DNA from 3 places in the Fictibacillus sp. 26RED30 genome. Region 2 is predicted to be linked to each of the others. Evidence: riboswitches for the same ligand, from Rfam matches in the RefSeq annotation. Region 2 holds a riboswitch; each other region holds the start of a gene.
The links. A riboswitch is a leader RNA that binds a small molecule or an ion and turns the genes downstream of it on or off. The one in region 2 is predicted to bind cyclic di-AMP.

Region 1 (4,238 bases), 1.8 Mb from region 2:
TAAGTAATTGCATTCTGTACAAGCCTTAGTAATACGTAGCCTGTGATGATCGTGAGTGAAAAGACAAACCAAAAAGAGTTCATTGCGCTCTCTGTTAACTCGATGATAGGATTTATAGCGGTTTGAATCTGTACCCATATGATCTTTGCTGCAAGCGTTAGTATCTCTAGCCATTTTTCCAAGAAGATCACTCCGAAATCTCATTAAGTATCTTCTTATTTTACCATGATTTTTCATTAGTGCTTACATTTATTTACTCAACATTTGTAAACTAGGGAAATCGGCATACAAAAAGGCCGCAGGTATATGTATACACCGCGACCTTTTGAAGTGATTATTTATGCACTAACTTCTTGTTCACGAGTCCCAAGATGTTTGTCTTCGCCTTTATCAACGATTACAGCACAAGCAGCATCACCAGTGATGTTAACAGCTGTTCTAAGCATATCAAGAAGTCTATCAACACCTAGGATTAAGGCAATACCCTCGACAGGTAATCCTACAGAGTTCAATACCATCGCTAACATGATCAATCCAACTCCAGGAACACCAGCTGTACCGATACTAGCAAGCACTGCCGTTAAAATAACAGTAAGCATCTGTGTTAAACCTAAGTTAACATCGTATACTTGAGCGATAAAAATCGTCGCAACACCTTGCATGATAGCTGTTCCATCCATGTTAATCGTTGCACCAAGCGGCTGCACAAAACCACTTATCGATTTTCGAACACCTAAATTTTCTTGAGCTGTTTTCATTGAGATTGGAAGTGTTGCATTTGAACTAGACGTACTAAATCCAACTGACATCGCAGGTGCAAAGCCTTTAAAGAACCAGAGCGGGCTCTTCTTTGCAAATAGAGCAATTGAACCACCATACGCGACAACAGAGTGGATGAATAAAGCTAAAATAACTACGCTCATGTATAAGCCCATCGCTTTGATGGCATCCATTCCTTGACTTCCTACCGCTGAAGCAATCAATGCAAAAGCACCATATGGAGCAAATTTCATAATCAAGTTTACAAGATACATCATAATGTCGTTACCTTGTTCAATTAAATCCATTATACCTTTTGTTTTGCTTCCCAACATCGTTAAAGCAAATCCTACAAATACGGAAAACGCGATAATTTGAAGCATGTTTCCTTCAGCCATCGATTGAATTGGATTAGTAGGAATAATGTTCAGCAACGTGTCCGTAACTGCTGGCGCTTCTTGTTGCTCGAACTTAGCACCTTCTGTTTTAAAGTCCCCTACACCTGGTTGAAAGATAAGCGCTAAAGCCATCGCGATCGTAATCGCAATTGTTGTAGTTCCTAAGAAGAACCCCACCGTTTTAGCACCCACTCTTCCAAGTTTCTTCGGATCACCTAACCCCGCAGTTCCAAGTACGATTGAGAAAAAAACAATTGGAACAACTAACATTTTAATAAGGTTTAAGAATAATGTCCCGACTGGCTTTAAAACGTATTTATCCAGTGTTGAAAAAGCATCTGGTACAGCTAGATTAAGAATTAATCCCGCGACAACCCCAAGTGCAAGTGCAATTAAAATTTTTGTAGATAATTTCATAATAAAGTACCCCCTTTGTTAAAATCTTCTCACTATTTAGTGTGCAGTACGTTGAAGAAATTTTATACTAATACATGCCCTATTTGTTGCATATAAAAACCCACCGAAAATAGAGAGGATTTTCCGTGGGAATACACCGCAACACATAGACTGAGCCCATGTATAGAGTTCTCTCTCCAAAAACGCTTACGAGGTTAGCTGTCGGATTAGGAAATTGAGAGTTGTCCCTTTTGTGTATGCACAAATTCATCCCTAGGCTTTATAAGCCATATCGTGGTTCCCCCGCTTCAAGATATTCTATGGAATAGAACGTCCGAATTCAGCGAATCATATATAATATGCTCTAATTTTATCAACATACATAAATTTTTGTCAAGAATACTCACTATGCTTATTTATTCCAATTAATTGTTTCATGATGAATGTTTTTCCATATTCTCACTTCTACCCCATAAGCATATAGAAAAAAACGAATTATATATAAGGTTCTATTTTTCAGGGAGGTATTGTAAATGAAAATCGTATTTTATGAAAAAGGTGAATTAAGTATAATCGTTGGAGCATCCAAATTAAAAGGTGAACTTACGATTGAACAAATAAAGAACGAAAGCGAAAAGAAAGCAAAAGAATTAGGTGAATTATTAGGAAGAGAAATCGGATTTTTAATCGATATGAACGGTAAATTAGATACTCAATTTAAAAAATAAGGCTGTTTAAAACATAATTTCTTTTGGAAGTATGGATTTCCGTTCCAGGCTGCTCGCTTTCCATGGGGCAGGTGTGAACCACATTCGTACGTGTCACTTTAAAGTGTCTCACCTTCCACTCCAATCAACAGTTATAGAGGTAAATTCAAAAAGATCTAAAAGCAACAATTCTTTAGAAAACAGCCAAAAATAAAAACCGGGATATCCCGGTTTTTTGTTTTTATACGTATGCGAGTGATAATTGTTCTTTATTCCTCTTCAATACCATTTCTGGACGCCCTTCATCCTGTATCTTTCCATTGTTCATCAGTATGATCCTGTCCCCTATGGCACGAGCATCCTCTTCGTCGTGAGTTACAAAAATAGAAGTGATCCCCGTACGTTTTAAAATTTCCTGTAACTCATCCCGAATCTGTAGTTGAAGCTTAGAATCGAGATTGCTAAATGGTTCATCAAACATGATCAAAGATGGATTTGGAGCCATAGCCCTAGCTAGTGCAACACGCTGCTGCTGTCCACCGCTCAATTCATAAGGATAACGAGAAGCATAGTCCTCCATTCCCACAATAGCCAATAATTCTTCCATGCGTGCTTGCTTCTGCTTACGATTCATTTTCGTTAAGCCAAATTTTATGTTCTTTTCAACCGTCATATGAGGGAACAAAGCATAATCTTGAAAAACCAAACCTACACCACGATTTTCCGGCTGAACAAAACGAAATGTATCATTCATGACAGCCTGATCTATGAGGATCGATCCTCTTGAAGGCACCTCTAGTCCTGCTATAAGACGAAGTAACGTACTTTTCCCGCTTCCGCTTTCTCCTAAGATCACCGAAACTTCTCCTTGATTAAAGTTTAAAGAAAGATTTTCGAACAAAGGGTTACGCGAATTTTTATAATGAAACGCTAAGTCTTTGATTTGAACAAACATTATTTTGGCTCCTTTTCTAAAACTCTGTGTAAAAAGAAGATGGAAAGTGCACTTATACAAATAATCACCATTGATGAAACAGAGGCTTCGTGAATACGTTCGTCACTTGCGTATTGAAATGTTTTGGTAGCTAGCGTATAAAAATTAAAAGGCTGAAGGATAAGAGTAAGAGGCAGCTCTTTTAATATATCTACAAAAACAAGGATAAAACCACCAGCAATAGCACCTTTAATCATCTTAATATCCACTTTAAAAAACGTCTTCGTTACCGACATACCTAATGTCCTCGAAGCTTCTGTGAAAACCGTTCCTACCTTATCAAAGCCTGATTCGATGGAGTTAAAACCAACTGCTAGAAAACGGACCACATAGGCAAAGATCAGCATACTAATACTTAAGCTCAGCACAAGAGTTGGCTCTAACCCTAACCATTCATATAACGTGAATACCTTCTCGTCTAGTGAGAGAAATAAGGTCAATACACCTATTGCAATTACAGCTCCAGGAATCGAATACCCTAAAACCGTTATTTTTGAAAAAAGCTTCCCCATCCATCCTTTTGATAGACGACTAAAGTTGGCGATAATTAGAGCGACGATAATGATAAGAACTGAACCTATAGAAGCAACAAAGACCGAGTTCCAAATCAAGTCAACAAAAGCAGTATTTAAAATAACGTCATAAGTCATATACACCCAATGTATAAGCTGAATGAAAGGAATTCCGAAAGCTAGAGCAAATAAAGAAATGAAAAAACTAAGCACAGCGAACTTTTTCCAACCTTTAAGTTCTTTAGGTTGTAACGGGCGGACTTTTGAAGTGGAATAGCTATACTGTTTCCTGCCCCTTATTACTCTTTCTAATATCAAGATCAAAACTACGATAAACATCAAAGTACCCGCTAACTTGATAGCCGAATAGATATCTCCCATCCCAAACCACGCTTGAAATATTGCTGTACTAAAGGTTTGAATACCAAAATACTTTACTACCCCGTAATCATTGAAGACTTCAAGAATGACC
Region 2 (4,238 bases):
ATTTTCAAACGGATGCGCTGAGTTAACTCCGAAAAACCCACCGCCGTTATTTCCTAATTCTTTTATGGATAGGAACGAACCAACTGGTCCAACTGCTATGTTTTGTTTTCCACCTTCAACTGTAGTGACTGTAACCGTTGGATCTAATGTCTGCGGTACTCCAAGTGCAACGAAAATGAGTCCTGTTACAAAAGCGATCGGTAGTAACACACGAATGATACCCCTAACCATATCCACAAAAAAGTTTCCTAAAGACTTGCCAGATAGCCCACGAATGAATGCGATTGCTACTGCTAATGCTGTAGCTGGTGCAACAAACATCATGAAAAGAATGCCAATCATTTGTGAAAGATAGGATAAACCACTTTCACCACTGTAATGCTGCAGATTCGTATTCGTCATAAAACTTACTGCTGTGTTAAACGCAAGACTTGGATCCATGTTTGCTATCTTACTCGGATTCAGAGGCAAACTGCCTTGAAAACGGAAGATTAAGTAAACTAATAGAATCATAATCGCATTGATCACGATTACTGATGAAGCATAAACTTTCCAAGATTGATTTTTATTTTTCATTCCACTAATGGAATAAATCAGATTTTCGAAAGGATAAAAGAGTTTGTTCTTATTCGAATAATTGAACGAGTTCGCTAAATAAATTCCTACTGGTTTTGCAAGTAAAAGAGCTATAAGTAGAGTTATAGCTATAGAGAGTAAACTGACTATCAACGGAAAAACCTCCTAAAATTTCTCTGGATTCAATAATACGTAAAGAAGATACACCGTTGTTAAAACGGCTACTCCAAACATGACAGTCATCATTTATTTACACTTCCTTCATCAACAACACTTGATGACCATTTTGCTAGACCCATCATTAAGACTGGCATTCCTACCATCAATAAAACCATCATCACATCTAACATTTTTACACCTTCTTTTTATTAGTTCATTGTTCTAAGTAACCATTCAGCATTAGAGATAAATTTTTGATAGCCTCTTGAGCATCACAACCTTCTATTCTAAGTGTGATCGGTTCGTTTTGATTTCTTGAATAGTGTGACAAAAAGAATAGATTAACGGATAGTAAGCCTTTCGCATTAATCTGTATGCCTTGATAAAAGAATAGAATCTCACTTTCGAAAGAACCAGCAGCATTGACAAATTCATTGATCTGTCCGATCGACAACCTTTTTGGCAATAAAACAACTGACTCTGTCCCCATGTTTTCACCCTGCCTATCACTGGTATGGATTTACAGAGGGAACATCTTATCTTTGATGGGTTCCCTCCTGTAATGGTTTAACCTTTACTTCTAAGCGTGTCTTGTATGATCCATTTTGAGAGACTATGTTGAATCACACTTGCATAATAAGCATTCAATTGATCTCTTTTTGCTTTTAACAAAATCTGTTCAATTTCGTTTGGACTTAATCTCATAAATGAATTCCTCCGCTCTTTTTTTTATGAAGAAAGTAAGAATTGAATATTTCCGGTTTTGTTATAGATTACGTAATCGGCACCTAACTCCTTATAAACTCTGGAAATATACCGTGTGTCTGATTTGATAACATAAACAGGTATGTTATAAATGCTGCGAATGAGTTCAATCGTTTGGCAGCATTCTAAAAATCCAGATTCAACAACAATGATTTTTTGAACAAAAGGACCTACCATCTCGATAACTTTACGCTTGTCACCATAATTCATAACATATACATGTTGAAACCCAACTTGTGAGAGTCTATCTGCTTCTTCTCGGTTAGGAACACAGAGAACAAGAGATTGATAGTCTTCACACAATCTTAGTTTTGAAATAAATACATCTGAAACTAGATCAGGAAACATAATGAGCACGTTCCCAGATGATTTCTCCATCGTTCCACCCTCCATCTCGTAAAGAAATAGGCTGAATTCTAGCCTCTCATGTCAGCCTTAATTGCGCTTATACTATCGTCTTAAACTTGTTGCTACGTCGAAAACCATCGTGCCGACAAGTTATACTTTTAGATAGTGAAAAAAAGGCAACAAAAAAGAAGCCTGCGGAAGAGGAACTCTTCTCGCGGCTTCTACGCATACTTGAATAAGCGTGTGAATACACGAAATTTGTTGCCTCTCTCTGTACGCTTACGGAGTTAGCTGACGGATTCGGGCTTGAGAGTAGCCCTACTCGATCTCTCGAGATTCACCCCATGCAGACGCAATGGCCTGCGATTGGTTCCCCCGCTCCCTAAATTAGGAATTAAGCGATAAAGACGCATGATATAATAATCATAATTTGTAAAATTGTTATTATTACTCTTTTTTAATGTTCACCTTCCCTCTCCTACCACGCTTACGAAGTTAGCTGACGGGTTCGGACGGCAGAAGTCGCCCGACTTTATAAGTTTCACCCCAGGCAATGGAAACTGCCGATGGTTCCTCCGTTCCAAATTTGGATTCAGCGGTCATGGAAAAAATTTAAAGTTTTACGATAAGCAATATATTACTCCTGGTTTCAGCCGTTGTAAATCCATTAAAAACTCTGAAATATTCATATTTCGTATAAAAACGAATTAAATAAACTTATTTAAGAAACAAAAAACAAACAAATCATCTTTTTTCTTTTACTTTCTCAATTTTTCGATACATTTCAAACAAAATAATAGTTGTAATATTCTAAAAAAACCAAGTACTGAACTTAAATTTTTTTTTAAAAATAAAAAAGCTAAGCAAATTTTACTTTGCTTAGCTTGGTTAAAACGATCTAAAATCCAATCTCTGTCTTTTAGTCCAGAGCCATACGCCTGTGAACAGATGAATCGCAAACACTACAAAGACAGCTCCATAACTTTCTGTAATCCAGCTCACAAACCAAATGATCGGTAGAGCTAAAAAAAAGTTAACAAGCAACAACACCCATGAAGTTCTCGCTATAGCTACAAAGAATAAAATAATTGGTAAGATTAAAAAAATCCAGAATAGTACGTTTTGAAAAGTTGCCATGACTTCCCCTCCGCTTTTCATTATAAAAGGGCTTCGCCATAATCTCCAGCTTTAAACTGGTACTTTTTCTAATTCCAAATCATTTTTGTTATCATTTTCTTCAATATCATACCTGGGTAGAGTGAACATGTAGAATAGTCCAACAAGAATCAGACATCCTCCCACAACCCAGAACAGCATTTCTACGGTTAGAATTTTCGGGAAAAACACAGCGATTAAACCGAGTGTCATGGTGTGAGATAGCATGTTGATCGGTGTAATCCATCCTTGAACACGTCCCATCATTTTAGGATCTACGATCTTAGGTAACCAGCCACCGATTCCAATATTGATTAATGGAATGCTAAACCCAGCCAATCCTGTAAAAATAAAGAATGTCAACACATTTGGCGCGATGGCGCATAAACCAAGTGACAATCCACTTACGAATAGTCCAAGAACAATCGCATACGAGAGTCTGATCTTTTTAGCGAGCATCGAACAAATAACACTCCCTGTAAGGATAGATACACCAAACACCACACCCATCCACATCATCATTTGTTCGTAATTATCTGGAGCGAGTTTATATTTCATGATAAAAGCCGGCATAACTGACAATCCACCATTTACTATACCAAACAAGAAAAAACCAAAGATTAATGAAAGTAGAAGCTTAGATTGTTTAATGTAATTGAACCCCGCAACAAAATCCTTCCATACCATCTTTACACGAATATCTTTGAACCTGTGTTGTCCGTTCGGCAGACGAACATCTTCATCAACTCTCATACTCATAATTAATAATGCTGATATAACATATGTAATAAGGTCAAATGCAATTGCTCCTTGTATTCCTATACTCCAATAAATAAAAATGGCGATCATGTTCCCAAAAAGCATAAATAAACTACCTACCATTTGATTCAATCCAGCTGCAATTGCATACTCCTCTTTCGAGAGTACACCTTGTACCATCGCTTGATCAGCAGGAAAAAAGAATTTACCTACTGCACTTCTTAAGAATAAGATAGCAAAAATCAAAGGCATCCAGTCTAGCCATATAGCACCCATTAATAAGAGGCACAGCCCTGCACAAATCCAATCACAATAAAGCGCGATTTTTTGACGATCCATTCGATCGGCTAATACCCCTACGATAAAGAAAACAGCTAGTGTTGGCAGAGAATACATCAATTCTGCAAGTGTGGCATAAAACGGCTGTTCACCGAACTTATCCAACAAATAAAACATAAAAGCTGTAACGCCGATAA
Region 3 (4,238 bases), on a different contig from region 2:
TAGGAGGCTTGAATGTAGGCGTTGAGTATTTAGGAGAAGATCCGGAGATTGGTTTTTGGCGTGATACACATATGGTTATGGAAGGAGAAGCTGTTCAAGTTCTTCATGCCATATTTCTAATGGATTGGGAATATGTTTGTGGAGAAGATCTCTTAGAAGATAATCATCTTACAAGAGCATACCCCGCTGAAGGGGATGGTACTGTTCATGTGGTGGCAAGTGGTCCTGATACTCAGCTTGGAATCATGAGTGATCTATTCTATTCTTTGATCTCATGTGCAGAGAAATCAATCTGGATCGCAACACCATATTTTGTTCCTAATGAAGCGATTCGAACGGCTTTAAGAGTGGCAGCAAAAAAAGGTGTCCAGGTCCGTTTGTTGGTTCCTGAGATTAATGATGGATTCTTGACGCAATATGCAACGCGCTCTTATTTTCCAGAGCTTCTGCGTTCTGGAATAGAGATCTATTCCTACAAAAAAGGATTTCTGCATCAAAAAGTAATCATTATTGATGGCGATACTGCTTCGATCGGTACAGCTAATATGGATATGAGAAGTTTTCACCTTAACTTCGAAGTGAACGTATTCTTGCTAAATACATCATCTGTCTCAGATCTTGTAGAGCAATATGAAGAAGACATGGTGGAATCTATAAAAGTGAAACCCGTAGAGTTTTACAAAAGAGGTTTGTGGGAACGAACAAAGGAATCGTTTGCTCGTCTCTTCTCAGGTGTACTTTAATCACAAATGCTCGTTAAGTAACACTAAATTGTTATCAAAAAACTAGAATAGAAAATCCTCCTCAGGAATAGGTTGTACGAGACCATGAAAGTTGAGGGGGTTTTTTTTATGGATTGGCTCGAGGCCTTAATATTAGGCATTGTGCAAGGGATAACAGAATTTTTGCCTGTCAGTTCTACAGGACACCTCCTTCTAGGCAGGCAAGTGTTTCAGCTAGAAGAAGCCGGGTTGTTTCTTGATAGCATGCTTCATATAGGAACACTTATTGCTGTGATGACGGTTTATTGGAGAGAAATCTTAGAAGTTATAAAAAGACCACTCAGCAAAACGGGAGTTCTGCTTATGGCTGGAACGATTCCAACCGCTGTTATTGGACTAGCATTTAAAGATTTTTTTGAAGAGATCTCAAAAACCGGGATCACGGTTGGCTGGGAGTTCTTGATAACAGGTTTTTTACTTTGGTGGGCCGATTCTTATAAGCGAAATGGATACAAAGGAATTGAAGATATTTCTATACGTGATGCACTTATAATCGGTACGTTTCAAGGTGCGGCTATTCTTCCTGCTATTTCACGATCGGGACTAACGATTGCAGCAGCGCTCTTTTGCAAGATCGATAAAAAAGCAGCGGCCTATTTTTCTTTTTTATTATCCATACCATCTATTGCAGGAGGAGTAGTATTGCAGTCAAAAGATTTATTTACTGGTGGACATCCACCTATCTCTTATTCAGCCCTATTGGTCGGTACTTTAGCATCGGCTCTATTTGGATATGTGGCGGTAAAGTGGATGATCAAACTCCTTCAAACCGGTACGTTAAAAGGATTTGCTGTCTATGTTTGGTTGATTGGAATAGTAGTATTGATCCTTCAATTTTCAGGTAAAATGTAAAGTATTTGTTAACACTAAAAAAATGGATTGACTTTTAAAAGATAGAGGATTACAGTATATGTAATTCAAAATTTAGCAGGCTTTAGATCGCTGAATTTACAGTTATTTTTATGGTGAAAACTACTGTAAAACGGGGGAACCAATCTTTTGGGGTGAATTTTGCTCTATTTGCAAAAAGGGATACTCCAATCCCTAATCCGACAGCTAACCCCGTAAGCGTCATGTCACTGGAGAGGTCAATTTGGTGGAAAACCGGACCCGCTTCTTTGTGTGGTCTTTTTTTGCGTTTTTTTACTTAAATTTATATACCTCTTGACCAGCAAGGCTAGAGAACAACGAAGCAAAAACTTCATGGATTTTAAGGGGAGACCATAATGAAAAAACAGTTTGCAGTAATTGGTTTAGGACGTTTTGGAGGCAGCATCTGTCGAGAATTTGCGACGATGGGCTATGATGTTCTAGCTATAGATAAAGATATGGAAAGAGTAAATGAGTTTGCAACAATAGCTACTCAAGCTGTTCAAGCTAACTCTACGGATGAAAACGTAATGAAGTCTTTAGGAATCCGAAATTTTACACAGGTAATTGTTTCGATCGGTGAAGACATCCAAGCAAGTATCTTAACTACTTTACTTTTAAAAGAAGCAGGCGTTCAAAAAGTATGGGTAAAAGCACAGAATGACTATCATCATAAAGTGTTGGAAAAGCTAGGAGCAGACCGTATTATCCACCCAGAGCGTGATATGGCGCTTCGCGTTGCTCAACTCATATCTTCTGAAAAGATTATTGATTTTATTGAGCTATCGCATGAACACAGTATTGTTGAGATAGGTGTAACGGATAAGCTAGTGAATCGGACGCTAACAGATCTAGATGTTCGTGCACGCTATGGATGTAATATCGTCGCAATCAAACGCGGAGATGAGATACTCGTTTCACCGATTGCTGATGTATCTCTTCAATATGGGGATATACTTGTCGTGATCGGTCGTAACGAAGATCTAAATCGTTTTGAGGATGAGGAAGTGTAAGCATTGGCACTACATGTTAGAAAGCATAAACGTTTTTTGCACAACCCAATTAGATTGAACCCTCCTCAGTTTTTAGCGTTACTATTTTTATTTCTTATTTTCGTTGGGACGTGTTTGTTAAAGCTTCCTATTGCCCATGAAAAAACGTTATCGTGGGTTGATGCTTTTTTTATTGCAACTTCAGCAGCAACAGTAACAGGCTTAGCTACTGTTGATCCTGGCTCAACATTCACACTCTTTGGTGAGATCGTCATCTTGTTCTTAATCCAAGTCGGAGGACTCGGGGTCATGTCATTTGCTTCATTAGTCGTTATTATGATGGGGAGGAAAATATCCATCAAACAACGTGTTCTGATGCAAGAAGCACTCAACCAGCCTTCTATAGGCGGGGTAATCCGGTTAGTTCGAAATCTGTTTGTATTTTCAATCAGTATCCAGATTATCGCCATCTTTTTTCTATCACTAAGGCTTGTTCCAGACTTTGGTGTTAGTAAAGGAATTTACTATAGCATCTTTCATGTTATATCGGCATACAACAATGCAGGGTTCTCGTTGTGGTCTGACGGTCTAACGGGCTATGTAGGAGATCCGATGGTGAACATCGTCATATCGTTTCTGTTTATAACAGGGGGAATTGGGTTTACCGTATTGGTTGATATATGGGTGAGCCGAAGCTGGAAAAAACTTTCTCTTCATACAAGAGTGATGTTGTTGTCTACTTTGATTATTAACATTGTGGCAATCTTGTTCTTCTACTTATTTGAGTTTAATAATCCTAAGACCATTGGAATGCTTTCAGGTGCTGAGCAATTCTGGGCTTCTTATTTCCAAGGTGTAACACCGAGAACAGCAGGTTTTAACTCGATTGATATGACAGCCATAAATCCTGATACATCCTTGTTGATGATTCTTTTAATGTTTGTTGGGGCAGGAAGTACCTCTACTGGTGGAGGGATAAAGCTGACCACGTTTGTTGTTATTATTTTTACGGTTGCAGCTTTCTTAAAAGGGAAAGAAAGTACGGTTGTTATGAAGCGGACCATTCGAAATGCTGTTGTTTACAGAGCTCTTGCTATTACAACTATTTCTATTTTGTTTATCTTTGCCGCATTATTTATTATCACATATGTCCAGAAAGATGTATCATTCATGGTGATCGTGTTCGAAGTCGTTTCTGCATTTGGAACAGTTGGATTGAGTATGGGACTGACCCCAGATCTCACAGTCATCGGAAAAATTGTGATCTGTGTGGTAATGGTTTTCGGTAAATTAGGACCGCTAACACTGGCGTTCAGTCTTGCTAAACAAACAAAAGATAATATTAGGTATCCAGACGGTGAAGTGTTCACTGGATAAAGTAATGAAAGCTGATGCAAAAAGGGTGTATTCCCACATTTTGCGTCAGCTTTTTTGGTTATTTATGGGTTAATCTCTTTACTCTTGGGAATGCTAAAACGAGATTTCAATGCTGTTTCTAAGAGAGGAAGAGAATCGTCATGCAAAAAATTAAAGAAGCTTTTCTCGTTTCTCCCTTTCTTGTGTTTTTTCTTGTCCATTCTGAACAAGTAGGGGT

Region 1: linked by a shared signal. The riboswitch ahead of IHV11_RS02550 (dicarboxylate/amino acid:cation symporter) and the one ahead of IHV11_RS11795 (hypothetical protein) in region 2 are both predicted to bind cyclic di-AMP.
Region 3: linked by a shared signal. The riboswitch ahead of IHV11_RS16950 (potassium channel family protein) and the one ahead of IHV11_RS11795 (hypothetical protein) in region 2 are both predicted to bind cyclic di-AMP.

Annotation. Positions count from the first base shown of each region.
Region 1 covers NZ_JACZDV010000001.1:517,127-521,364, reverse strand. Annotated here, with positions in the region: gene IHV11_RS02555 (hypothetical protein) at 1-182, opposite strand, end outside; gene IHV11_RS02550 (dicarboxylate/amino acid:cation symporter) at 339-1,574, opposite strand; cyclic di-AMP (ydaO/yuaA leader) riboswitch at 1,743-1,909, opposite strand; gene IHV11_RS02545 (hypothetical protein) at 2,087-2,281, shown strand; gene IHV11_RS02540 (ABC transporter ATP-binding protein) at 2,502-3,215, opposite strand; gene IHV11_RS02535 (ABC transporter permease) at 3,215-4,238, opposite strand, start outside.
Region 2 covers NZ_JACZDV010000001.1:2,297,416-2,301,653, forward strand. Annotated here, with positions in the region: gene kdpA (potassium-transporting ATPase subunit KdpA) at 1-726, opposite strand, end outside; gene IHV11_RS21500 (potassium-transporting ATPase subunit F) at 742-822, opposite strand; gene IHV11_RS11780 (hypothetical protein) at 819-926, opposite strand; gene IHV11_RS11785 (HPr family phosphocarrier protein) at 950-1,225, opposite strand; gene IHV11_RS11790 (hypothetical protein) at 1,303-1,440, opposite strand; gene IHV11_RS11795 (hypothetical protein) at 1,465-1,878, opposite strand; cyclic di-AMP (ydaO/yuaA leader) riboswitch at 2,109-2,259, opposite strand; cyclic di-AMP (ydaO/yuaA leader) riboswitch at 2,317-2,456, opposite strand; gene IHV11_RS11800 (hypothetical protein) at 2,737-2,985, opposite strand; gene IHV11_RS11805 (MFS transporter) at 3,037-4,238, opposite strand, start outside.
Region 3 covers NZ_JACZDV010000003.1:208,551-212,788, reverse strand. Annotated here, with positions in the region: gene cls (cardiolipin synthase) at 1-743, shown strand, start outside; gene IHV11_RS16955 (undecaprenyl-diphosphate phosphatase) at 852-1,634, shown strand; cyclic di-AMP (ydaO/yuaA leader) riboswitch at 1,713-1,869, shown strand; gene IHV11_RS16950 (potassium channel family protein) at 2,009-2,665, shown strand; gene IHV11_RS16945 (TrkH family potassium uptake protein) at 2,669-4,021, shown strand; gene IHV11_RS16940 (GerAB/ArcD/ProY family transporter) at 4,162-4,238, shown strand, end outside.